DNA from 2 places in the Paenibacillus nitricinens genome. Region 2 is predicted to be linked to the other one. Evidence: a T-box and tRNA genes for the amino acid it is inferred to sense, from the RefSeq annotation. Region 2 holds a T-box; the other holds one or more tRNA genes.

Region 1 (11,943 bases), 160 kb from region 2:
CAATTGTCTTCACCGGCTGATTACTGACCAATGAGATGATCAGAAAAGCAATAGCGAGTGCAATTACGATGACTGCCGATGTTCGAATGTATTCAAAATATTTTACTTTAAACATGATTTACGGCCCTCCTGATTTGCTCCTCGTCCTGTCGATGAATCCCTAGCATATAAAGCCCTAATTCTTCTTCACTAACCTTGGAAGGCTCCTCGAAAAAGGCAACAATCTTTCCTTCATACATCACTAGTAGACTATCGCTGATCTCCAAGATCTCATTTAAGTCTGCTGACACTAGCAAAATAGCGCAATCGTCTGAGCGCAGCTCCAACAGCTTTTGATGTATGAACTGCGCCGCGCCTATATCTACGCCCCTTGTCGGCTGCTCTGCAATAAGCAGTTGCGGTTCTGTAGAACACTCTCTTGCCACTACTACCTTCTGCATGTTACCACCTGATAACATTCCTATTGGCTGAGAAGGTCCCGAACAGCGGACTTTAAATTCTTCTACAAGTGATACTGCAAGCTTGGCAATTCGTGATCCATTTAAAAAGGGACCTTTATTCATAGCTTTTGTACGATACTGAGTAGACAGCAGATTATCCGCTATGCTCGCATCACTGGCTATCCCTTGATGCATCCGATCCTCTGGGATATAGGAAACGCCTAGCTTACGAATATCCAAAATATCCGATTCACGAATATCTTTTCCCTTCACTAGCACAGAGCCTTGGCTTGAGACCCCTCTTAGGCTACCCGTAAGAGCCTCAATGAGCTGTGTCTGCCCATTCCCTTCTACACCAGCAATCCCGATAATTTGTCCCCCGCGTACTGCAAAGTTGATATCTGTTAGCAACGCTTTGCCGTGTGCATCATTTACACCTAGAGCTTGCACAGTGAGTACCGGCTCGCCAATAGACAGAATCTCCTTGTCGTATTTCAACACGACGTCTCTGCCCACCATAAGGCGTGAGATTTCTTGCTCCGTGACATCCTTCGTTTGGAAAACACCTTCACTACGTCCACTACGCATGATCGTAATTCTGTCGCAGATCGCTTTCACTTCTTTCAATTTGTGTGAAATAAAAACAATCGTATGTCCCTGCTCTCTTAACTGCTTAAGCTCCCGGAACAATTCCTCTGTTTCCTGCGGGGTCAACACTGCGGTCGGCTCATCCAGAACGAGGATTTTTGCACCTCGCAGCAGCGCCTTCAGAATTTCAACCTTTTGCTTCATACTAACCGTGAGATCCTCCACTTTTGCTTTTGGATCCACTGCCAAATTGTATTTCTTCGCAGTCTCTTCGGTCATGCGTACAGCTTCTGCATAATGGATGCCAACCCCCTTACGGGGCTCCATACCCAGCACCATGTTCTCTGCTACCGTAAAAGAAGGGACCAGCATAAAATGCTGGTGGACCATACCAATTCCTCTATCAATGGCATCCTGAGCAGATTGCAGCTTCACTTTTTCACCCTTGATAAAGATTTCACCTTCACTAGGCTCTTCCATGCCGAACATGATCTTCATTAAAGTTGATTTACCAGCGCCGTTTTCGCCCGCAATCGCATGAATTTCTCCCTCACGTAAAGAAAAATGCACGTCTTTATTTGCAACGACACCATTGGGATACACCTTGGTAATTCCCCGCATTTCCAGCAGAGCTTTGTTCATAGGTCTCAACGCCTTTCGACTTGGAGGTCTGCAAAAATATACAGCTGGAATTCTTCTGAAAGAAGAATCTCCAACTGTAGGTTTATCACTTTATAGCTATACTTAAGGCTTAACTGCGTTACGAATGGCTTCTACTTCAGAGGTTTCCATTCCCATAGCATTATCTACTGTAATTTCTTTGTTGATCAGCTTTTGCTTCACTTCTTCAACTTTAGCCTGAAGATCAGCAGGGAAGATATTTTTATAGATATCATTTTCTGCAATGCCCACACCATCATCTACAAAGCTCAACACATCACGTTTACCCATTTCAAGCGTACCCTCTTGTAATTTCTTCACGGCACCCAGAATAGCCATATCAATCTTTTTAATAGAAGAAGTAACAATCAAGTTTGCTTTTTCGCTATCTGTTGTGTTAAGCAACATCGCCTGATCGGAGTCTACGCCAATAGCGTATTTCTTCTTCTCTTTAGCTGCATCAAAGATCCCAAGACCTGTACCGCCAGCTACGTTAAAAATAACATCTACACCGGAGTTGTATTGAATCAACGAAAGCTCCTTACCTTTAGCCGGGTTAACGAAATCACCAGCATAGGATACAGCGACCTTCACCTCAGGATCAACATATTGAGCGCCCTGAATGTAGCCTACCAGGAAAGCGTTAATTCCTGGAATGTCCATGCCGCCTACAAATCCGATCACATTCTCAGGATTAGCATTAGCCATATCAGATTGAGTAGCTAGTGCTGCTACAGCACCTGCCAGAAAAGATACTTCATTTGTCGCATAAGACATGTTGTACATATTCTCTGGTGCTTCATCTATATCGGTATCATAGTTAATGAATTTTTTGTCTGGATATAATTCAGCCGTTGCATTAAACATCTCTGTAATTTCTGATCCGCCAGAAATAATAACATCCCAGTCCTCAGCGGCGATATCGTTAAACGTAGGCTCCCATTTCGTTTTATCGACACCCATTTCTACAACCTTTGTTTCTGCACCAAGTTCATCCTTAACCTTTTGCAAACCGCTATTCGCAGAGTCAAAGAATGATTTATCCCCAAGCGTACCTGGAATCAGAAGTACAACTTTGAGTTTATCCCCTGAACCCGGTTCTCCACCTTCAGCTGCATTAGATCCTGCATCCGTGGAAGACCCATTACTCGACGTATTATTTCCACAGGCTGTGACCATTACCATTACTACTAGTAACAACAAAGAAAGAACTTTCTTTTTCACTTTTCTATTCCCCCTATTTATAGTTGGTTAGTAATTTGAGAGATTCTCCTTCTTAGTCCATTGCATGTTTCACGATTTAGATGGAAACTCTCATATTGCAGGTTACATTGTTAATAATTCAATGATTTTAACGAATAGACTCTAAAATAGAGATAAAATTATCATTTTCACAAATAATCCGACTAATTCCCGAACGAGATGGCCAGTCAGGTTGCTAATTTCCGGATTTATTGATACGATCATATCAAATATTAATGAAAATAATTATATGATTTCGGTCATATTTTTGTACGATTCGGCTAAAACATAATTAATGGAGGGTCATCATGGATCGTGTTCTATATATTGTAAATGCAGCACATGAGGTTAATACCTATATTCCACCACACCAGCATGAATGTTATGAACTAGTCTATTATTTAAACGGATTAGGAACTACTAATGTAGGTTCGCGAAGTTATCATTTTCGTTCTTCTTCATTCGCGCTGATACCACCCAATCATAAACATGACGAGAATCATCGCGAGGATGCTACTATACTATTTGTAGGCTTCCATTCAAATCACCCAAATATGGAGAATTTGCAAGGCGTATATGAAGATGATAAAGACCATACTGTTCTAGAGATCTTGCTTCGAATGAAAGCAGAGTTTACGCGCAAACAAGATGGATTCTCTGAACTATTGAACCTGCAAATGAGCGAAATCACTGTTCATCTGATACGGCTTCTTAGCGCATCTGGATTTCAATCGCCAACGGAAGACAGAGTCCAATATGTTCTAAACTATATGAATGAGCATTACCGCCATAAGCTATCGGTCGCAACACTTTCTGAGATGTCTGGATACAGCTATGATCGTTTCCGCCATTTATTTAAAGAGCGATTCGGTGCTTCACCTCTACGCTATCTACTATTGAAACGTCTGGATTATGCAAAGTCTCTCTTGCAACATACCCAAATGCATATCTCTGAAGTATCAGCTGCTGCTGGGTTTGTGAATGACGCCCAATTTTGCAATATGTTTAAACGTGAAATTGGTCTCACTCCACGAGCATTCCGCCTAAGCAGTCAATAAAACAACACTCCACACAAAAAGGCCGTTGAATTAGAGACGCCTCTAATTCAACGGCTTAAGAATAAAAGCTCAAAGACAAAGAAAAAAGGTTTGTAAAGTTGCTTATACAAGCGACTTTACAAACCTTTTTGATATACCGGCGAGAGGACTCGAACCTCCACGGTTTCCCTCTCGATTTTGAGTCGAGCGCGTCTGCCATTCCGCCACGCCGGCACATATGAACTTAATGGAGGCGCCACCCAGATTTGAACTGGGGATAAAGCTTTTGCAGAGCTTTGCCTTACCACTTGGCTATGGCGCCATGTAAAATATGGAGCGGACGACGGGAATCGAACCCGCGACCCTCGCCTTGGCAAGGCGATGCTCTACCGCTGAGCCACGTCCGCATAAAATGGCTGGGGATATAGGATTTGAACCTATGCATGACGGAGTCAAAGTCCGTTGCCTTACCGCTTGGCTAATCCCCAATAACATTTTAAAGTAAAATGGGGCGACTGATGGGTCTCGAACCCACGAATGCCGGAACCACAATCCGGTGCGTTAACCCCTTCGCCACAGTCGCCATATTAAACTGAAATTCGTTGCCATTCTTCTTTGTTAAAGTAAATGGGGCGACCGATGGGTCTCGAACCCACGAATGCCGGAACCACAATCCGGTGCGTTAACCCCTTCGCCACGATCGCCATATTAAACTTTAGAAAGAATTTGGCAGGGGCAGCAGGAATTGAACCCACACCAACGGTTTTGGAGACCGTTGTTCTACCTTTAAACTATGCCCCTAAAACTGGTGGAGGATGATGGATTCGAACCACCGAACACTTACGTGAGCAGATTTACAGTCTGATGCGTTTGGCCACTTCGCTAATCCTCCAAGGATGGTGCCGGCGAGAGGACTTGAACCCCCAACCTACTGATTACAAGTCAGTTGCTCTACCAATTGAGCTACACCGGCATGGCACTCATTCTATTGTGAAAATCATGGTGGCTCGAGACGGATTCGAACCGCCGACACGAGGATTTTCAGTCCTCTGCTCTACCGACTGAGCTATCGAGCCAAGGTAAAAATGGCGGAACCGACGAGATTCGAACTCGCGATCTCCTGCGTGACAGGCAGGCATGTTAGGCCAACTACACCACGGTTCCAAAAGATATAATTTCTTGATGAAAATTGGTTGCGGGGGCAGGATTTGAACCTGCGGCCTTCGGGTTATGAGCCCGACGAGCTACCGGGCTGCTCCACCCCGCGTCGTTCTTAAATGAATATGGTGGAGGCTGAGGGGATCGAACCCCCGACCCTCTGCTTGTAAGGCAGATGCTCTCCCAGCTGAGCTAAGCCTCCATAAACAACAATTGTTATTGTACCAAAGTCCACTATGTAAAATCAAGTGAAAATTTGGTGACCCGTATGGGATTCGAACCCATGTTACCTCCGTGAAAGGGAGGTGTCTTAACCCCTTGACCAACGGGCCATACTAAGTAAAAATTTGTGGCGGAGAGAGAGGGATTCGAACCCTCGAGACGCTTGTGGCGCCTACACGATTTCCAATCGTGCTCCTTCGGCCAAACTCGGACACCTCTCCATATGGCTCCCCGAACAGGACTCGAACCTGTGACAACTCGATTAACAGTCGAGTGCTCTACCAACTGAGCTATCAGGGAATATTCATACCAGGCTTGATGCCTGAAAACTGAATCCGAATTGAATTTGCGTTTTAAGTATAGGATAAGCCCTCGACCGATTAGTATTGGTCAGCTCCATGCATTACTGCACTTCCACCTCCAACCTATCTACCTCGTCGTCTTCAAGGGGTCTTACTAATTGGGAAATCTCATCTTGAGGGGGGCTTCACGCTTAGATGCTTTCAGCGCTTATCCCGTCCGTACGTAGCTACTCAGCCATGCTCCTGGCGGAACAACTGATGCACCAGCGGTACGTCCATCCCGGTCCTCTCGTACTAAGGACAGCTCCTCTCAAATTTCCTGCGCCCACGACAGATAGGGACCGAACTGTCTCACGACGTTCTGAACCCAGCTCGCGTACCGCTTTAATGGGCGAACAGCCCAACCCTTGGGACCTACTTCAGCCCCAGGATGCGATGAGCCGACATCGAGGTGCCAAACCTCCCCGTCGATGTGGACTCTTGGGGGAGATAAGCCTGTTATCCCCAGGGTAGCTTTTATCCGTTGAGCGATGGCCCTTCCATGCGGTACCACCGGATCACTAAGTCCGACTTTCGTCCCTGCTCGACTTGTAGGTCTCGCAGTCAAGCTCCCTTATGCCTTTGCACTCTTCGAATGATTTCCAACCATTCTGAGGGAACCTTGGAACGCCTCCGTTACTCTTTAGGAGGCGACCGCCCCAGTCAAACTGCCCGCCTGACACGGTCCCCGTACCGGATTACGGTACTAGGTTAGAACCTAGATACGATCAGGGTGGTATCCCAACGGCGCCTCCACCGAAGCTTGCGCTCCGATTTCTACGGCTCCCACCTATCCTGTACAGATCGTACCCAAATTCAATATCAAGCTGCAGTAAAGCTCCATGGGGTCTTTCCGTCTTGTCGCGGGTAACCTGCATCTTCACAGGTATTAAAATTTCACCGGATCTCTCGTTGAGACAGCGCCCAAGTCGTTACGCCATTCGTGCGGGTCAGAATTTACCTGACAAGGAATTTCGCTACCTTAGGACCGTTATAGTTACGGCCGCCGTTTACTGGGGCTTCGGTTCATAGCTTCGGGTTACCCCTAACCACTCCCCTTAACCTTCCAGCACCGGGCAGGCGTCAGCCCGTATACTTCGCCTTGCGGCTTCGCACAGACCTGTGTTTTTGCTAAACAGTCGCTTGGGCCTTTTCACTGCGGCCCCCTCGTGCTATTCACACTACCGGGGCACCCCTTCTCCCGAAGTTACGGGGTCATTTTGCCGAGTTCCTTAACGAGAGTTCTTCCGCGCGCCTTAGAATTCTCTTCTCGCCTACCTGTGTCGGTTTGCGGTACGGGCACCTTCTCCTGGCTAGAGGCTTTTCTTGGCAGTGTGAGATCATGACCTTCGCTACTGTAATTTTCGCTCCCCATCACAGCCCAGCCTTAACGATGTGCGGATTTGCCTACACATCAGCCTCACTGCTTAGACGGACATATCCATCAGTCCGCGTCACTACCCTCCTGCGTCACCCCATCGCTCATAGCGGATTACGGTGGTACAGTAATTTCAAACTGTTGTCCTTCGACTACGCCTTTCGGCCTCGCCTTAGGTCCCGACTTACCCTGAGCGGACGAGCCTTCCTCAGGAAACCTTGGGCTTTCGGCGGATCAGATTCTCACTGATCTTTTCGTTACTCATACCGGCATTCTCACTTGTATGCTGTCCAGCGCTCCTTACGGTACACCTTCAACCCACATACAACGCTCCCCTACCCCAGATACATAGTATCTAGCCATAGCTTCGGTGGTGTGTTTAGCCCCGTTACATTTTCGGCGCAGAGTCACTCGACCAGTGAGCTATTACGCACTCTTTCAATGGTGGCTGCTTCTAAGCCAACATCCTGGTTGTCTGTGCAACTCCACATCCTTTCCCACTTAACACACACTTGGGGACCTTAGCTGATGGTCTGGGCTGTTTCCCTTTTGACAATGGATCTTAGCACTCACTGTCTGACTCCCGGCAATAAGTATATGGCATTCGGAGTTTGACTGAGCTTGGTAATCCTTGCGGACCCCGCACCCAATCAGTGCTCTACCTCCACTACTCTTATACCGAGGCTAGCCCTAAAGCTATTTCGGGGAGAACCAGCTATCTCCGAGTTCGATTGGAATTTCTCCGCTACCCCCACCTCATCCCCGCATTTTTCAACATGCGTGGGTTCGGGCCTCCAGTGCGTGTTACCGCACCTTCACCCTGGACAGGGGTAGATCACACGGTTTCGGGTCTACGTCCACATACTCATTCGCCCTATTCAGACTCGCTTTCGCTGCGGCTCCGTCTTCTCGACTTAACCTTGCATGTTAAACGTAACTCGCCGGTTCATTCTACAAAAGGCACGCCATCACCCATTAATAGGGCTCTGACTTTTTGTAAGCACACGGTTTCAGGTTCTATTTCACTCCCCTTCCGGGGTGCTTTTCACCTTTCCCTCACGGTACTGTTTCACTATCGGTCGCCAGGTAGTATTTAGCCTTAGCAGATGGTCCTGCTGGATTCATACGGGGTTTCACGTGCCCCGCACTACTCGGGATCCGTCTCGGAGAGAACACAGTTTAGGCTACAGGGCTTTTACCTCTATCGCGGGCCTTTCCAGACCTCTTCACCTACCATATTCCTTTGTAACTCCATGTGAGACGTCCCACAACCCCTAAGAGCAAGCTCTTAGGTTTAGGCTGTTCCGCGTTCGCTCGCCGCTACTGACGGAATCACTATTGTTTTCTCTTCCTCAGGGTACTTAGATGTTTCAGTTCCCCTGGTCTGCCTCTACATCTCCTATGTGTTCAGAGATGAGTAACTGCGAATTACCACAGCTGGGTTTCCCCATTCGGACACCCCCGGATCAAAGCTTGCTTACAGCTCCCCGAGGCAGTTTCGTTGTTCGCCACGTCCTTCGTCGGCTCCTGGCGCCTAGGCATCCTCCGTGTGCTCTTATTAGCTTAACCTTGATTTTTCCTAAGAAAAATCTCACTAATAACATTTACTTGTTTGCACAAGTTGCTAAAAGATGTTCTAAAACGCAAATTCGTTTCGGTATCCAGTTTTCAAGGATCAAGTCTTACTTGAGAGCTTAAACTCTCAAAACTGAGCAACGAGTGAGTAACAGGCCTAAACCTGAGATTGTGGAAGTTTAACTTCCGATTTGAATGTCTCCATTGCAGGAAACGATTCTCCATAGAAAGGAGGTGATCCAGCCGCACCTTCCGATACGGCTACCTTGTTACGACTTCACCCCAATCATCTACCCCACCTTCGGCGGCTGGCTCCCTTGCGGGTTACCCCACCGACTTCGGGTGTTGTAAACTCTCGTGGTGTGACGGGCGGTGTGTACAAGACCCGGGAACGTATTCACCGCGGCATGCTGATCCGCGATTACTAGCAATTCCGACTTCATGCAGGCGAGTTGCAGCCTGCAATCCGAACTGAGACCGGCTTTGATGGGATTGGCTTCACCTCGCGGCTTCGCTTCCCGTTGTACCGGCCATTGTAGTACGTGTGTAGCCCAGGTCATAAGGGGCATGATGATTTGACGTCATCCCCACCTTCCTCCGGTTTGTCACCGGCAGTCACTCTAGAGTGCCCAACATTACTTGCTGGCAACTAAAGTTAAGGGTTGCGCTCGTTGCGGGACTTAACCCAACATCTCACGACACGAGCTGACGACAACCATGCACCACCTGTCTCCTCTGTCCCGAAGGCCGCCACTATCTCTAGTGGATTCAGAGGGATGTCAAGACCTGGTAAGGTTCTTCGCGTTGCTTCGAATTAAACCACATACTCCACTGCTTGTGCGGGTCCCCGTCAATTCCTTTGAGTTTCAGTCTTGCGACCGTACTCCCCAGGCGGAGTGCTTACTGTGTTAACTTCGGCACCAAGGGTATCGAAACCCCTAACACCTAGCACTCATCGTTTACGGCGTGGACTACCAGGGTATCTAATCCTGTTTGCTCCCCACGCTTTCGCGCCTCAGCGTCAGTTACAGCCCAGAAAGTCGCCTTCGCCACTGGTGTTCCTCCACATATCTACGCATTTCACCGCTACACGTGGAATTCCACTTTCCTCTTCTGTACTCAAGTCACCCAGTTTCCAGTGCGACCTCAGGTTGAGCCCAAGGTTTAAACACCAGACTTAAATGACCGCCTGCGCGCGCTTTACGCCCAATAATTCCGGACAACGCTTGCCCCCTACGTATTACCGCGGCTGCTGGCACGTAGTTAGCCGGGGCTTTCTTCTCAGGTACCGTCACTCCGATAGCAGTTACTCTACCGGACGTTCTTCCCTGGCAACAGAGCTTTACGATCCGAAAACCTTCATCACTCACGCGGCGTTGCTCCGTCAGACTTTCGTCCATTGCGGAAGATTCCCTACTGCTGCCTCCCGTAGGAGTCTGGGCCGTGTCTCAGTCCCAGTGTGGCCGTTCACCCTCTCAGGTCGGCTACGCATCGTCGCCTTGGTGGGCCGTTACCCCACCAACTAGCTAATGCGCCGCAGGCCCATCCCTCAGTGACAGATTGCTCCGTCTTTCATTCTCTCTTCAGGAGAAAAAAGAAATTATCCGGTATTAGCTACCGTTTCCGGTAGTTATCCCAGTCTAAGGGGCAGGTTGCCTACGTGTTACTCACCCGTCCGCCGCTAAATTACTTTGAAAGCAAGCTTTCAAAGTAATTCCGCTCGACTTGCATGTATTAGGCACGCCGCCAGCGTTCGTCCTGAGCCAGGATCAAACTCTCCAATTAGTATTGAAAAGAGCGATATGCTCATTTTGAAACATCTGACGAGAAAATTAATTCTCTTTTTTTTGGATTTCACTTTTGTGATTTCCTACTCACTCGTTGTTCAGTTTTCAAAGATCAAGCTGTTTGTTTCGTCGTTGTGTTGTTCAGCAGCGACCTTTATAATATATCACAGCGTCCTCGTTTTAGTCAACCTTTTTTTTAATTTCTTTTTTCGGTTGTCTTTCGAATGTTTTCGAAAGCACATCTCTGTGTCAGAGGGACGAGTTATAATTTAACACATGAACTATGAAAGAGTCAACCATAAATTTATTAGAATAAATATGAGCGTTTCATAATAGCGTGCAAACAAAAAAGAGAGTGCTTAGCCTCTCCCTATCCCTACTTATTTTATCTATAGATTACCGGCAAATCCTGCATCTAATTTCTTCTCTATAAGGTATATCGGATCGCATGACCCTCTCCCCCATGACCGTCAGCCCATAAAGTAATCTCACGGATTAGCGATCGAGAAACAAGCTTTCGTAAAACTAGGGGCAACTCAGCCTCTAATTGACACAGGCCAGAATGCTGTAGTAATTCTTTTATACTCCACGCTTCCTTACGGCTATTCAGAATATTAAAAAGCAATGCACAACAATCCGTCATTTTGGACATGATCCCAAATTCACACGCTAGAAGTACAAGCTCTACTCTTTGTTCTAAGGTCTCCGTGCTGATGGTTAGTTCCTCATATAGTTTATGGACTGAGGTGTTCATACTTTTAACCTGCTCCCAAATAGCCGGCTCTGGAAATGAACCAGATTCACTCACTTCTATTCTTGCCCAATGATATAGTGCCATCAATACACAGTTATACGAATCCATAATGTAGCCAGCTTCTATATACCGTTTAGATTTCATATACAAATGCAAGAATCGTGCAAACTCCATGAACTCCACTCGTTCCTTAAGAGGCCCTTCAAATTGTAAAATCTCCCGTCGCATATCCCCTAGTATTCCTTTGGGATCCCAAATCACTTCCCCAATCATCAAACTAGTAAGGAGCTCGTTATTATCTCCCGCCATGACAGCCCTCTCCAAAGCGGAAAGGCCAATATGGACTGACTGGGTCCGTGTGTCACCGGCAATGGTGTGGCGAACAATACGTTCTAAATCCTGTTCCTCATGTAAAACTAACACAACCATATCAAAATCGTGAAGTAGTGCGCTTTGAAAAGGAGTACTCCCTTTCTGCCGCAAAGCGACAGCTCCTAAAACATTTTCTTCAAACGTTTCTCCACTCAACAAAGTTACATTGGATAATTCCATGCTTCCCTCCATTAAATTTGGCGAATTTGCGTCCAGTCAGTTATAATTCAGTTATAATTATTATTCTACATATGAAAGACAGTTCCTTCTGGACAACCCAACTATATTTAGTTAGGAGCAAACACTCATGAAGTTTAAAACGGCTAAGATCAACGCTTTTCGCACATGGGGATTACTGCTCACAATGCTCGGAATGGGACTTATGGTTT
Region 2 (11,943 bases):
TGATCGATAACCTCATATTTCCTGCGAAGGATATCATTCATCTCTGCTGCAACGGTCTTCGTCAGAATAGGGAGTTTCTTCTGCACAGTCTCACCAACAATAGGTTCAAATACAGCTGCAGCGCTCTGACTATAGATTGGAGAGGACTCCACATAACGGCTAAATCCACTCTCCGGATTTAATCCAACACAGATGAAAAGAGCGAGAACAATTACCAGACTACGCATTAAACCGATAATTAATCCAACGATTGCTCCTCCCATACGGCTAACCTGCGTAATCTTTCTGTCTTTAAACTTCTTAGCACGCCGCAATTGTGGAAAAGGAACCAACATGGATAACAACCCTAAGAGCATACGGATTAACAGATAAGAAATCAGGAGTAATAACAGAAATCTAACTAGCGGTGATTCTGATAACACAGACACCGCCGTATAATAAATTTGCTGCCACTGTGTAAGCTTCGTGTCAGGAAGACTAATCCCCGACGCCCAAGTCTCTACATAGGGATTGAGGAAGGCTGCAGCTGGGATAGCTAATACCAAAGATGCTATAGTAAATAATCCTGTTCCCAGCAGCCCAAATAATCTTCCGGTAGCACTTGAGAAACCTCTGCTCCAGCCTTGCAATAGAGAGAAGACTACAACCAGCAGGAGGGCGATCGAGATGATATTAGCATCACTCACACTAGTCATCCATCCGTTTATCATATTCGCTCTCTCCTTTCAGTCGCGCGCTTGCTCGCTTGTTATATTTTTGAGCCCAAGCCTGTTATTGATGTTTGCGGGCTTCCTCGATAAATGTTTTTGTCGTATCAGTAACACTCCACTTCCCAAGACTAACACCACGGAAAGTAACCTCTACTTTATCTTCACCCGCTGCGCCCTTCACTTCAATATTCGGCGTTGTAATCGTAAAGGTCCCGTCTCCATTTGAAGTGTACTTCGCATCCTGCGCTTCTTTAAGCATAACCTCTTGCGCTTCCTTCTTTAGCGTGCTTACCGTTCCATCTGCCACCTTATTCACAGCGTTACCAATTTGGTCCATTGTAACACCACTATAGATGAACAAACCTACAACGATCACAATGACAATCGCCCATTTCAGAACGGTTTTAACCAAATTAACAACCGCAAACAGCAGGACAAGCGCAATTACAATAACTAGCCAATTTTCCCTTATAAACTGTGACCATACCTCTGGATCCATCAATCTCACAACACCCCTATCGCCTAGTTTCGTCCCAAGGATTCTCTCTTCCCATAGACATAACGCCAATATTAATTATTATACATGAATACCCATCATAATTCATGGTTCCACCCTCCGTAAAAGGTATACCTACGAGTGGAATTAAAAAAGCGGTATAAGCCCTCTCTGTCCCACGTAAAGTACAAGTAGTGCTTAAGAATTGGTTCTTCATTATTACGCCGTCCTGCATTCACTTGTGCTGTAGGTGGCTCTCGGAGGTGTTCCCCTGTGAAAACTGCGCTGTGGCTATACTTATTTCTCTTTTTGGCGTTCTTCGATTTACATGCTCAGTATCCCGTCCTTACGCCCTTTGCCATCTCTCTTGGCGCGGGACCCACCTTTATTGGCTGGATGATGGGCATGTACTCGTTGACCCACCTTCCCGGCAATCTGCTTGCAGGCGTACTCGTCGATCGTAATGGCTCCCGCCGTTACATCGTCTTCAGCCTTGTCGCAGCGGGAGCTATCCTACTGCTGCAAGCTCATGTACAGCTTCCATGGCATCTGCTAATGCTAAGAGCAGCAAGTGGATTCGTGCTCGCTTTTCTCTCTCCAGCCTGTATGACGTTACTAGCTTCTTTATCATCGGATGCCACAGAGCAGGGTAAATATATGTCAGGACATGGTATCGTTCATACGTTAGCTTCCGTTGTATCGCCTGCTGCGGGAGCTTTTATCGTAGCAAAAGCCGGCTACTCTGGTACCTTCACCACACTTGGATGGCTCCTTATCGCAACAGGAATCATGGCTTTTTTTAGTGTACCTGCACCTTCGAGACATATCTTAAAGCCGCTAAGCTCAGCGCAATCCTCATTAAAAGTTCCAGATAAACCTTCTATTCCAGCGAAAGATGACGATCAGGTATCCAAACGGTATTACCTTTTACCTTTTTTCGTTTCCTGTTCACAAGGCGTTCTCTTTTTCGAGCTCCCACTATCTCAAACAGGGAGTAATAGTATCCTTTCCACAGGTATACTCCTGTCACTCCTCAGTTTAGGTGCTTTGGTAACGCTCAGCATGCTCTTCCTGAACCGTCTATCACCAGGAGGAAGAATAGCAGCGGCATTACTGGGAATGGCTATCTGCTTCTTTGGACTCGCCTCATTCGACAGTATCCCGACTGCTGCGATTCTTTTTGTGCTCGGTGCAGCCAAAGGAGTGCTATTTCCTGCAATGGCCTCACTCTTCATTAGTCTAGGTGGTCCTGGGCGAATGGGTCGGACTTTCTCCATGCAATCGATAGCCATGTCACTTGGTGCATTCGCTGGTCCCGTGGCTGCCGGACAGCTAAGGTCCTTTGTTTCTCCTTACTTCATAGCCTTTTTAGTTCTAATGGTAGCATTGCTTCTTCTTCCACCTAAAAACACAGGGAAACTATCGAACCTTACTTCCAAATGGAAAGGGCGAGCCGCATGATTCTTGGCTTTTACGACATTTCCCGGGGAATGAAGACTTTCCTGCCGAAACAGTTGTTAAAAATGACGATCCTTCGGTAAACTATAATGAGCCTGATGCTTGGACCCATTCCCGGAGGTGATTGTCAGCTAATGTCCATAACGATTATTGTCGAAGGTAAGAACGACCGCAGCAGATTACGACGCGTGCTGGTACCGGAAGTAGAGATCCTATGTACCTTTGGTACATTAAATACACTAAAATTAGAATCCCTCCGGCAACAAGTAGGAGATGGAGAAGTATACCTTTATTTGGATAACGACAGCTCTGGCAAAAAAATACGCAGTGTGCTCCGGGATGCCTTCCCAGATGCCGATCATATTTATACTCGCCGCGGATATGCAGGTGTGGAAGGTACGCCTGATGAATACAACATCACTCAGCTCGAAAAAGCTGGATTGGAAGATTTTATCATATACCCTGAACCACTTCCATTTTAGCTGAAGCAAGTATAAGGATAATGTATAGCAGGAAACTTATACTATCGTATATAAAAAAACGCCTTTTTCGTTATCCCCCAATAAAAAGGGATTCGAAAAAGGCGTTTTTAAGATTTGATGTTCTATTCCCGAGCCAATTCCTTCAGCTGGTCGGCAAGAAATTCAGGCGTTACATTCTCCGTATCTCCTGCGTCATACAATGCACGAAGTCGATTATCTCGGTCAACTAGCGCTATACGGTTGGCATGTACGAAATTTTCTTTGGAATTCCCTGCGATTAATACTTTAAAAGAATCCGTTGCTAACTTACGAACTTCTTCCTGATCCCCCCGCAAGAAATACCATCCATCATAATTCGCCTGAAAACGGTCTGCAAAAGTCTTAATAGCTTCCCGAGTATCATTCTTCGGATCAAAAGAGATAGAAACAAACTCCGTATCTTTACCAAAACTGCCATCCTCGACCAGAATCTTCTGTGTCTGAGATAACAAAAACGTAGTTATGGGACATACATCCGGACACTGTGTAAAAAAGAAGTATACCAGCCGTGCTTTACCTTGTGTATCAGCCAGAGTAACCTGGTCTCCATTCACATTTTCAAGAGAAAAGTCCTGTACTTCTCCGATTACTGGCAATTTTTCTTTTCCTAAATTTAAAGCGTTAATTGCCAGATAACCAGCCATAATCAAAGCAAGTATTAGCAGAAGCCAAGTCCATTTATAACGCTTAAAGGTCTGCACGGACACGTATACCCTCCCTCTTCTTAACCGTGAATCGTATTTAATACAAGTACGATCAAACTAACCGTCAGGTAGTTAATGGAGAAGAGGAAGTTCTTCTTCGCCCAAACTTCATCATCCTTTGCCTTAAAACCCATCAAGGTCAATATTAACCAAGCCAAGGACAACGCTGATGAAATGATTAGAAAAAATATGCCTGCGTAATCGTAGGCGTACATTAACACTGGAATAGGCAGCAAAAGGGCTACATAAGGAATCATCTGAAATTTCGTACGTCGTGTTCCTTTAACTACAGGTAGTAATGGAAATCCTGCCGCTCTATATTCTTCTTTACGTCTAATGCCCAACGCCCAGAAGTGAGGGGGTTGCCATAGAAACAACATGGCAAAGATCAGCCAAGCGCCTAGATCAACCGTTCCTGAAACCGCAACATAACCAATTACCGGGGGCATTGCTCCAGAAATCGCACCTACAGAGGTGCTCCATGTGGATGTCCGCTTCAACCAAAGCGTGTATACTACTACGTAAACGAACATGCCAACAATTCCAAACAAACCGGCAAGCATACCTGAAAAAGCAAACAGCACGATCAAACCTGCAATACCAAGCCCAATGGCGTATAATAATACAGTGTTTGGTTTCAGTCGTCCTGTAGGAAGCCCCCGTTCACGGGTTCTTTCCATCTTCATGTCCAGATCCCGGTCGAAATAGTTATTAAAAACACAGGCCGAAGCCATAACCAGCATTGTACCGAGCAGAGTCAGAACTAATCTGCCGTAATGAACATCCCAACCCGAGGCCAACCAATATCCCGCAAACGCCGCAATAAGGTTAGATCGGATAATACCGGGTTTTGTTACAGCAATGAAATCACGCCAGCTAGCACCTTCCGGTGGAGATTTTGCAGACATGGCTGCAGAATCGGAAGAAGCTTGAAATGTTATATGATTGTCCACACCTAATGATCCTCCTTCTAAACGAAAATCTAACGTTCTAACCGAAGTATTCACTACTTCGCTGTTAACTTTATCATAACAAACCCGTGAAGACTTTGACAGTCATGGGGCAGTAAGTTCATGAATTCGACAATTACGTGACAATATTTATTTAATTTTTCTTTCAATCCCCCTAATAACCAGAGCTGTATTTGGGTAATTATTAATAGAGAACTTCCGAACAACAAAGGAGAACTGACCAATGGATACTGCTACACATTTAGTTATGGGCCTAGGCTTAGCCGGGCTTTCCTTCGTTGATCCCATCGTTGCTTCTGATCCGAAACTGGCCGGGGCTGTTATGCTGGCAACAGTGCTCGCCTCTCAGGCTCCTGATGCCGATACTGCGCTACGACTGAAGGATAATGCGTTGTATATTCGTAATCACCGAGGAATCACACATTCCCTACCCTTTCTAATTCTGTGGCCCGCCCTGATTTCCTTCGTGTTGGGGCCTTTATTTGGCTTTACTGATTTACAAGCCCTAAGCCACATCGCACTCTGGAGCTTCATTGGCGTAGGTGTTCACGTATTTTCTGATCTATTTAATACCTATGGCACTCAGGCTGCACGTCCATTCACAGAGAAATGGATTGCCTGGAACATCATCCACATTTTTGACCCGTTTATATTTGGTAGCCATATCGCAGCCATCCTTCTCTGGATCACCGGTATCGTTCCGCCGCAACCTTTATTTATTACGCTGTATGCCTGTACAATTCTTTATTATATTTGGAGAACCGTCGTTCACGCACGCCTTACGCGTAATATCAAACTCAAGGATTTACATCATAATGCCGGCGAACGTTATATTGTAATCCCTACAATTTCTCTAAAGCGCTGGAACGTAGTAAAAGTGAAAAAAGATGGTAGCTATGATGTTGGGCAGTTAGTCAATCATCGATTGGAATGGTTCAAACATGCTGTATGCTCGAATCATCCCGCTGTGGAAATATCCAAGTCGCACCCTGATATTCAGTCCTTTCTATACTTCACCTCTTATGCAGTAGCCGAAGTCGAAGAACTTCCTTCAGGATATATGGTGCGCTGGGGGGACGTACGTTATTTACATCGTAAACAATACCCATTTGTGGCTGTATTAGTGATGGACAATCAATATCGACCTTTAAATACTTATGTAGGTTGGCTTAGCAGCGAGAAGCTCGACAAACGATTTTCCATTGACCCTGGATCTTTACGATGAAACTGTAGACTTACGCAGAGATCTATTCTATAATCACAAAAAATCCCGGAGTATTATTATCATACTCCGGGATTCATTTTAGCAGACATAGAAAGGAAGGCTCTCTTAATGGGTAAAGGACTTTCACTTTGGTTCGCTTGTTCTTCTATTCTTATTCTTACTGCCGCTTCAATCGCGATCAGTTATAGCTTTTGGTTGGCACTTCTGCTCGGATTTCTCTGTGTCATGAATATCGGCTGGGGATTTATTCTTAAGGCCAAGATCAGACGCAAGCAGGAAAGCCTAAGCGCTGATTAGATTAACGGGCTGGCAGAAATCCCATCCGCTCTTTAACTCCATTCAGCGTCTCTGTGGCAACAATGCGGGCACGACCAGCACCTTCTGCAAGAATATCTGTGATCGCACCCGAGCTACGAATTTCATTATATCGTTGTTGTATAGGCTCAAGCGTAGCTACAACCACTTCAGCAAGATCCTTCTTAAAGCCGCCATACATTTGCCCTTCATAACGATCGGCGATTTGCCCCAGTGTCATTCCAGAACATTCGGAATAAATACTCATCAAATTACTGATCTCTGGTTTATTAGCCGGATCAAAAATCACTTCACGTCCTGAATCAGTCGTTGCACGGCTGATTTTTTTACGGATTATGTCCGGTGAATCTAACAGAGCAATGTAGCTGCCTGCGTTAGGACTGCTCTTGCTCATTTTTTTGGTGCCATCATCCAGAGACATTATACGTGCACCCACCTCTGGAATGTACGGCTCCGGAATGGTAAAGAATTCGCCAAAACGATTATTAAAGCGGCCAGCTAAATCACGAGTCAGTTCCAAATGTTGTTTCTGATCTTCTCCAACTGGTACAAGATCCGCATTATAAACAAGAATATCTGCTGCCATCAAGGAAGGATAGACGAATAAACCAGCGCCAACAGAATCTTTACCTGATGATTTATCTTTAAACTGGGTCATACGCTCCAGCTCGCCCATTGCTGTAAGTGTCGTCATGATCCAGCCCAGTTCAGCGTGTTGTGGCACATGAGACTGCATATAGACATTAGAACGTGCAGGATCAATTCCTGCTGCAATAAAGAGGGCCGCTACGGACTCTGACTGTTCACGCAGTGCCGCAGGATCTTGTGCTACAGTGATTGCATGCATATCGACTACCATAAAGAAACATTGATGATCCTCTTGCAGCTTCACAAAATTTTTCAGTGCTCCAATGTAGTTCCCCAGTGTAAGTGAACCGCTCGGCTGAATACCTGACATTACTTTTTTCATAATATAGACCTCCGTTTGATTTCGTTTCTAAGTTTCCGAGAACGCAAAAAAAGCCTCATCCGCAAGGGACGTGAGACCGTGGTGCCACCCTTATTCGCTGCTTAATCTTGTTTGGACAAGAAAAAAACAGCCTTAGTCTTCCGTTAACGGGGAAGATCCGGCCGGTCTACTAGGGCATCTAGCTCCCGTTCAAGCTCGGCGCTCAGGGGTCCATTCATCAGGTTTGTCCTACCGGTTCGCATCAACCACCGGCTTTCTGAAGGTGCAATGCCTGCCTACTTGTCCCCGTCATCACATTATCATCATGAATTAATGCCTTCATCATAGAACCATAAAGAGAAGTTGTCAAATCACTTAACCACTACCGTATAAATCTGTTATGATAAGGTTATCCATGTTCTATTCGATTACAGTTACGATAAAGGAGCATATCTCATGAAACAGGTGACCAAAGGGCAGTGGGGCGGTTATGATACTTATATTTTGCACAGCCGTGAACTGGAAGTCACGCTTTTGCCGCGACTAGGAAATAACGTGATTTCATTGTTTGATGTAAAGAAACAACGAGAAATTCTACGGCGCCCTGATGAAAGCGATCAAGCTTTCTTTATGCAAAAACCTTACCATTTTGGCATGCCGCTATTAATTCCACCCGGAAGAATTCGTAAGGGCCAATTTCAGTTCGAGGGTACAAGTTATCAATTTGACCAGAACACCGCTAATGACAATCATATTCATGGTCTACACCGAACTCAGGCCTGGTGTGTCAGCGATATTGAAGAAGATGAGGATGGTTGCGCGGTCACTACTGAATTTCTAACGGAAGATGATCCCCACTGGATGGAGCAATTTCCTATCCCGCTTAAATTCGAAATGACGTTTAGGCTTCAGGAAGCCCGATTTACCCAAACTTTAAAGGTTACAAATCTTGGAGATCACCGAATTCCTTTTGGAATCGGTTATCACACCTGGTTTATGATTGATGGAGAACCTGAGCGCTGGAATCTTAAGCTCCCGGTAAATAGTATTTATGAACTGAATGATGAATTGCTCCCTAGCGGCAATCTAATTCCACTTGGTGATCTGGAAGCCTTGAACACCGGAATGAACATGCAGGGAACTAATTTTGATACTGCTCTACGTATTGGAGAAAAACAACCTGTAGAAGCCTTATTATTACGCGATGATGGTTATGGCCTTCGTTATACTGCTGACGAGAATCTATTCCGTCACTGGGTGCTATATACCAAAGGACCCGCCGAACAATTTCTGTGCATTGAGCCCTATACTTGGCTCGCGAATGCACCGAATGTATCCGAGGATGCTTCCTTCACAGGTCTTTTAACGATAGAACCTGGTCAGAGTCAGAATCTATCCACCGTGCTGGAAATGATCTATCCTGAGATTTAAAGCACATATACACTATATCGGTCTTGCCTTGCGATTACGTAAGGGAAGACCGATTTTTTTGTATAATCCCTAGCAATAAAGGATTCCTATCCTCACTTTTATTTCACTAATAATTACCATCCTTAAAACCTTTCGAAGTGATGCATGAATTAACCTCTTAGCGCTCATACTATCTTCACAACGGGCGAAGGAGGTGACACACATGGGTCAAGCAGGTCAAGGTCGTAGCAGCCGTTCCAATAACCTGGTCGTTCCTCAAGCAACTGCAGCATTGCAACAGTTGAAATATGAAGCAGCACAGGAGCTTGGAGTAACGATCCCAGCTGACGGTTATTACGGGAACTACACTTCTCGCGAAACTGGTTCTCTGGGCGGTTACATCACTAAACGTCTAGTACAACTGGCAGAACAACAACTGTCTGGTCGTCAGTAACAACGTTATCTTAAGTGTTTTATCCGGCTAGGTATAAAGCCTAAAGCCGAGTAGCTTTTGAGCCCTCTCACACTTCTTTCTGAAGCTGTGGGAGGGTTTTTGATTTTCACAATATATTGAAATTTTATGTAAACAACGCTTAACCGAAAAATTGTTCAGAGCTTTCAGCATAGGCATTACGAGGCGATCGAATCATTAGATTTGCCATATTATAATTGGACTCCAATGTAGCATCTACAATCACCATTCCCTGTCTAATGGCGAATTCATAAGAAATTTCGCCATGCGTCCAACGCCGCTTGTATTTCAGGCTTTCCAGCGCCATTAGTCGAAAAGAAGACTGCTGTCCATCTGTCATCCCTTCTTTTGCATCAGTGAATCCCCCACTTCGCCCAGAAAGAGGATTATGTCGTATCCCGAATTTTCCGATCATGTTATTTCGTATTTGCACAAAAACCGTACCAGAAGTTAATCCCGATAATTCTTCCTGTAGCTCCTTAAACACCATGTCCATCTGTCTCGCTAATGATAGTTGTTCCGTCTTAAGCATTACTTTTCCTCCTAAAAGTTTTGTGAGCATAGCTTCATTCGAATTCACTTCGTACAAAACTTGCTTCGAAAGCATTTACTTCGTTTTGTGAGCATAGCTTCATTCGAATTCACTTCGCAGAACTGACTTCGTAAGCGCTTGCTTAATTTTGTGAGCTTAGCCAAGTGGTATTCTAGCGCGCCTTATATAAGTCTTAAGACTCATTATAGGTTACTGACAAATGGCAAACAACATTATTCGGCAAAATTGGGTTATTATCCCTATGTATGCGCAAAATCCATAGATTAATCGCATATTTCTTTTTATAAATCGTGATTTTTCGACATTTTATCATTAAAAAAAGCCCCTGTTTCAGGGGCTTTTGCGTGTTCATGCTGAAAAATTATTGTTTTTTCTACCGTTAAATTTGTCTTAGTTTAGACTTTTTCAAACTAATTGCTCCGTCATCTCCAAGAACTCATTAATGTCAGCTACAATCAGATCTGTAGCACCTTGCCAGAAGTCCGGCTTCGTAAGATCCACACCCAGATGCTTAAGTACCAAATCCTCTAAAGTCATCACACCAGTATCTTGCAACAAGCTATCGTATTTGTCTGCAAAGGACGCTCCTTCTTGCAGAGCCAGTCGATACAAGCCTGTGCTGAACATGTAGCCAACGGTGTAAGGGAAGTTATAGAACGGCACATCGGTGATATAAAAATGCAGTTTAGAAGCCCAGAAATGGGGATGGTATTCCGAAAGCACCCCACAGAAGGCTTCCTTCTGTGCTTCCACCATCAATTCAGACAGCTCTTCAGCATTTACAAGGCCTTCCTTACGTTTTTCATAAAAACGAGTCTCGAATAAGAATCGGGCGTGAATGTTCATAAAGAAGGCTACGCTGTTTTGAATTTTCGTTTCAAGCAGCGCCAGTTTCTCTTCAGCGTTGCTAGCCGCTTTAACCTGAGCGTCAGACACAATGACCTCTGCGAAGGTTGAAGCAGTCTCTGCAACATTCATAGCGTAGTTCTGATTAAATACAGGTTGATCATCCAGTAAATAAGAATGATAAGCATGTCCCAGCTCATGCGCCAAGGTTGAAACATTGGAAGTTGTACCGCTATAAGTCATGAAAATCCGCGATTCCTTACTCTCAGGGAAGGAAGTACAGAATCCTCCAGGACGTTTCCCCGGACGATCCTCCACCTCAATCCAGTTATGATCAAAAGCACGCTCTGCAAACTCTGCCATCTTTGGACTAAATTTGCGGAACTGGGTAACGATATCTTTAGCAGCCTGATCATATGGGATTTTACCTGAAGATTTACCCACTGGCGCTTCGACATCTACCCAGGAAAGAGCATCCAGTCCAAGCAGCTTAGCTTTACGTTGAAGATAGGTCACGAGTGCAGGCTTGCTATTCGTAATCACGTCCCACATCGCGTTCAAAGTATCTTGTGACATACGATTGATGCTCAGCGGATCTTTCAGAATATCTTCCCAACCTCTTCCTTTATAGAGCTTCAGACGGAAGCCGGCTAAGTGATTCAAGGTATCCGCACAGTTATCTGCTGCTTCGGTCCATGCTTCTTCCCATTTATGGAACATGGATTGACGTACTTTCGGATCTGGATCATCCAGCTTGTTAAAAGCTTGACCTGCGGAGAGCAGCTTTGTTCCTTCTTCATCCTCAAATGGGATCTTAATCGAGCTTACAATCGTATCATAGTGCCCGCTCCATCCATGATATCCGTCAACGGCTAGTTCAAGCGCTAAGCTTTCTAACTCTGGACTCATCTTCTCACGGGCCAAGTCACGGCTCTCGCTCAGCACGAACGTTAATGGAGCAATCTCAGGACGTGACATCCACTCTGCCCATACCTTGTCCGTAGTCTGACGAAGCACGTTACTGAATTGTGAGTTAATGCCTTCGAATCCGGCACGCATACTTGTCACTCGAGCCGACAGTCTTACCGCACCTTTGTCCATTTGATTCTGAGCGCCCAGACAGTCTGCGAAGGAAGAGACCTCCACAAGTCTTCCTGAACAGCTCTGAAGCAGTTCTATAACCTTGTCCAGCGCCTTTGTAGACTCAACATCCGTTGGAGCTACGGCATTCTTCACCAGACCCTGTAAGGCTGCAATATCTTGTTCAAGATTCTTTAAAAAGCTTTCTAACTCAGTAGAGGATGATCCTCCAG

What was found. A T-box is a leader RNA that pairs with one kind of tRNA and senses whether it is charged. The one in region 2 lies ahead of trpS (tryptophan--tRNA ligase), so its partner is inferred to be a tRNA-Trp.
Region 1: it has a tRNA-Trp gene. The T-box ahead of trpS (tryptophan--tRNA ligase) is inferred to sense a tRNA for this amino acid. The anticodon was not compared.

What each region holds. Positions count from the first base shown of each region.
Region 1 is NZ_CP183948.1:5,884,838-5,896,780, forward strand. It holds gene ACN6KS_RS26095 (ABC transporter permease) at 1-115, opposite strand, end outside; gene ACN6KS_RS26100 (ABC transporter ATP-binding protein) at 108-1,670, opposite strand; gene ACN6KS_RS26105 (BMP family ABC transporter substrate-binding protein) at 1,773-2,912, opposite strand; gene ACN6KS_RS26110 (AraC family transcriptional regulator) at 3,239-3,988, shown strand; tRNA gene ACN6KS_RS26115 (tRNA-Leu) at 4,123-4,201, opposite strand; tRNA gene ACN6KS_RS26120 (tRNA-Cys) at 4,216-4,289, opposite strand; tRNA gene ACN6KS_RS26125 (tRNA-Gly) at 4,300-4,374, opposite strand; tRNA gene ACN6KS_RS26130 (tRNA-Gln) at 4,381-4,455, opposite strand; tRNA gene ACN6KS_RS26135 (tRNA-His) at 4,475-4,550, opposite strand; tRNA gene ACN6KS_RS26140 (tRNA-His) at 4,596-4,671, opposite strand; tRNA gene ACN6KS_RS26145 (tRNA-Trp) at 4,695-4,768, opposite strand; tRNA gene ACN6KS_RS26150 (tRNA-Tyr) at 4,774-4,859, opposite strand; tRNA gene ACN6KS_RS26155 (tRNA-Thr) at 4,865-4,940, opposite strand; tRNA gene ACN6KS_RS26160 (tRNA-Phe) at 4,968-5,043, opposite strand; tRNA gene ACN6KS_RS26165 (tRNA-Asp) at 5,054-5,131, opposite strand; tRNA gene ACN6KS_RS26170 (tRNA-Met) at 5,158-5,234, opposite strand; tRNA gene ACN6KS_RS26175 (tRNA-Val) at 5,252-5,327, opposite strand; tRNA gene ACN6KS_RS26180 (tRNA-Glu) at 5,383-5,457, opposite strand; tRNA gene ACN6KS_RS26185 (tRNA-Ser) at 5,476-5,568, opposite strand; tRNA gene ACN6KS_RS26190 (tRNA-Asn) at 5,572-5,647, opposite strand; rRNA gene ACN6KS_RS26195 (23S ribosomal RNA) at 5,708-8,635, opposite strand; rRNA gene ACN6KS_RS26200 (16S ribosomal RNA) at 8,869-10,426, opposite strand; gene ACN6KS_RS26205 (nucleotidyltransferase-like protein) at 10,856-11,734, opposite strand; gene ACN6KS_RS26210 (DUF2614 family zinc ribbon-containing protein) at 11,862-11,943, shown strand, end outside.
Region 2 is NZ_CP183948.1:5,729,678-5,741,620, forward strand. It holds gene ACN6KS_RS25530 (transglutaminase domain-containing protein) at 1-710, opposite strand, end outside; gene ACN6KS_RS25535 (hypothetical protein) at 772-1,209, opposite strand; gene ACN6KS_RS25540 (MFS transporter) at 1,480-2,667, shown strand; gene ACN6KS_RS25545 (DNA primase) at 2,799-3,146, shown strand; gene ACN6KS_RS25550 (SCO family protein) at 3,269-3,892, opposite strand; gene cyoE (heme o synthase) at 3,910-4,842, opposite strand; gene ACN6KS_RS25560 (metal-dependent hydrolase) at 5,084-6,085, shown strand; gene ACN6KS_RS25565 (hypothetical protein) at 6,194-6,382, shown strand; gene trpS (tryptophan--tRNA ligase) at 6,384-7,370, opposite strand; T-box leader at 7,432-7,671, opposite strand; gene ACN6KS_RS25575 (aldose 1-epimerase) at 7,806-8,780, shown strand; gene ACN6KS_RS25580 (alpha/beta-type small acid-soluble spore protein) at 8,983-9,213, shown strand; gene ACN6KS_RS25585 (O-methyltransferase) at 9,353-9,763, opposite strand; gene ACN6KS_RS25590 (M3 family oligoendopeptidase) at 10,190-11,943, opposite strand, start outside.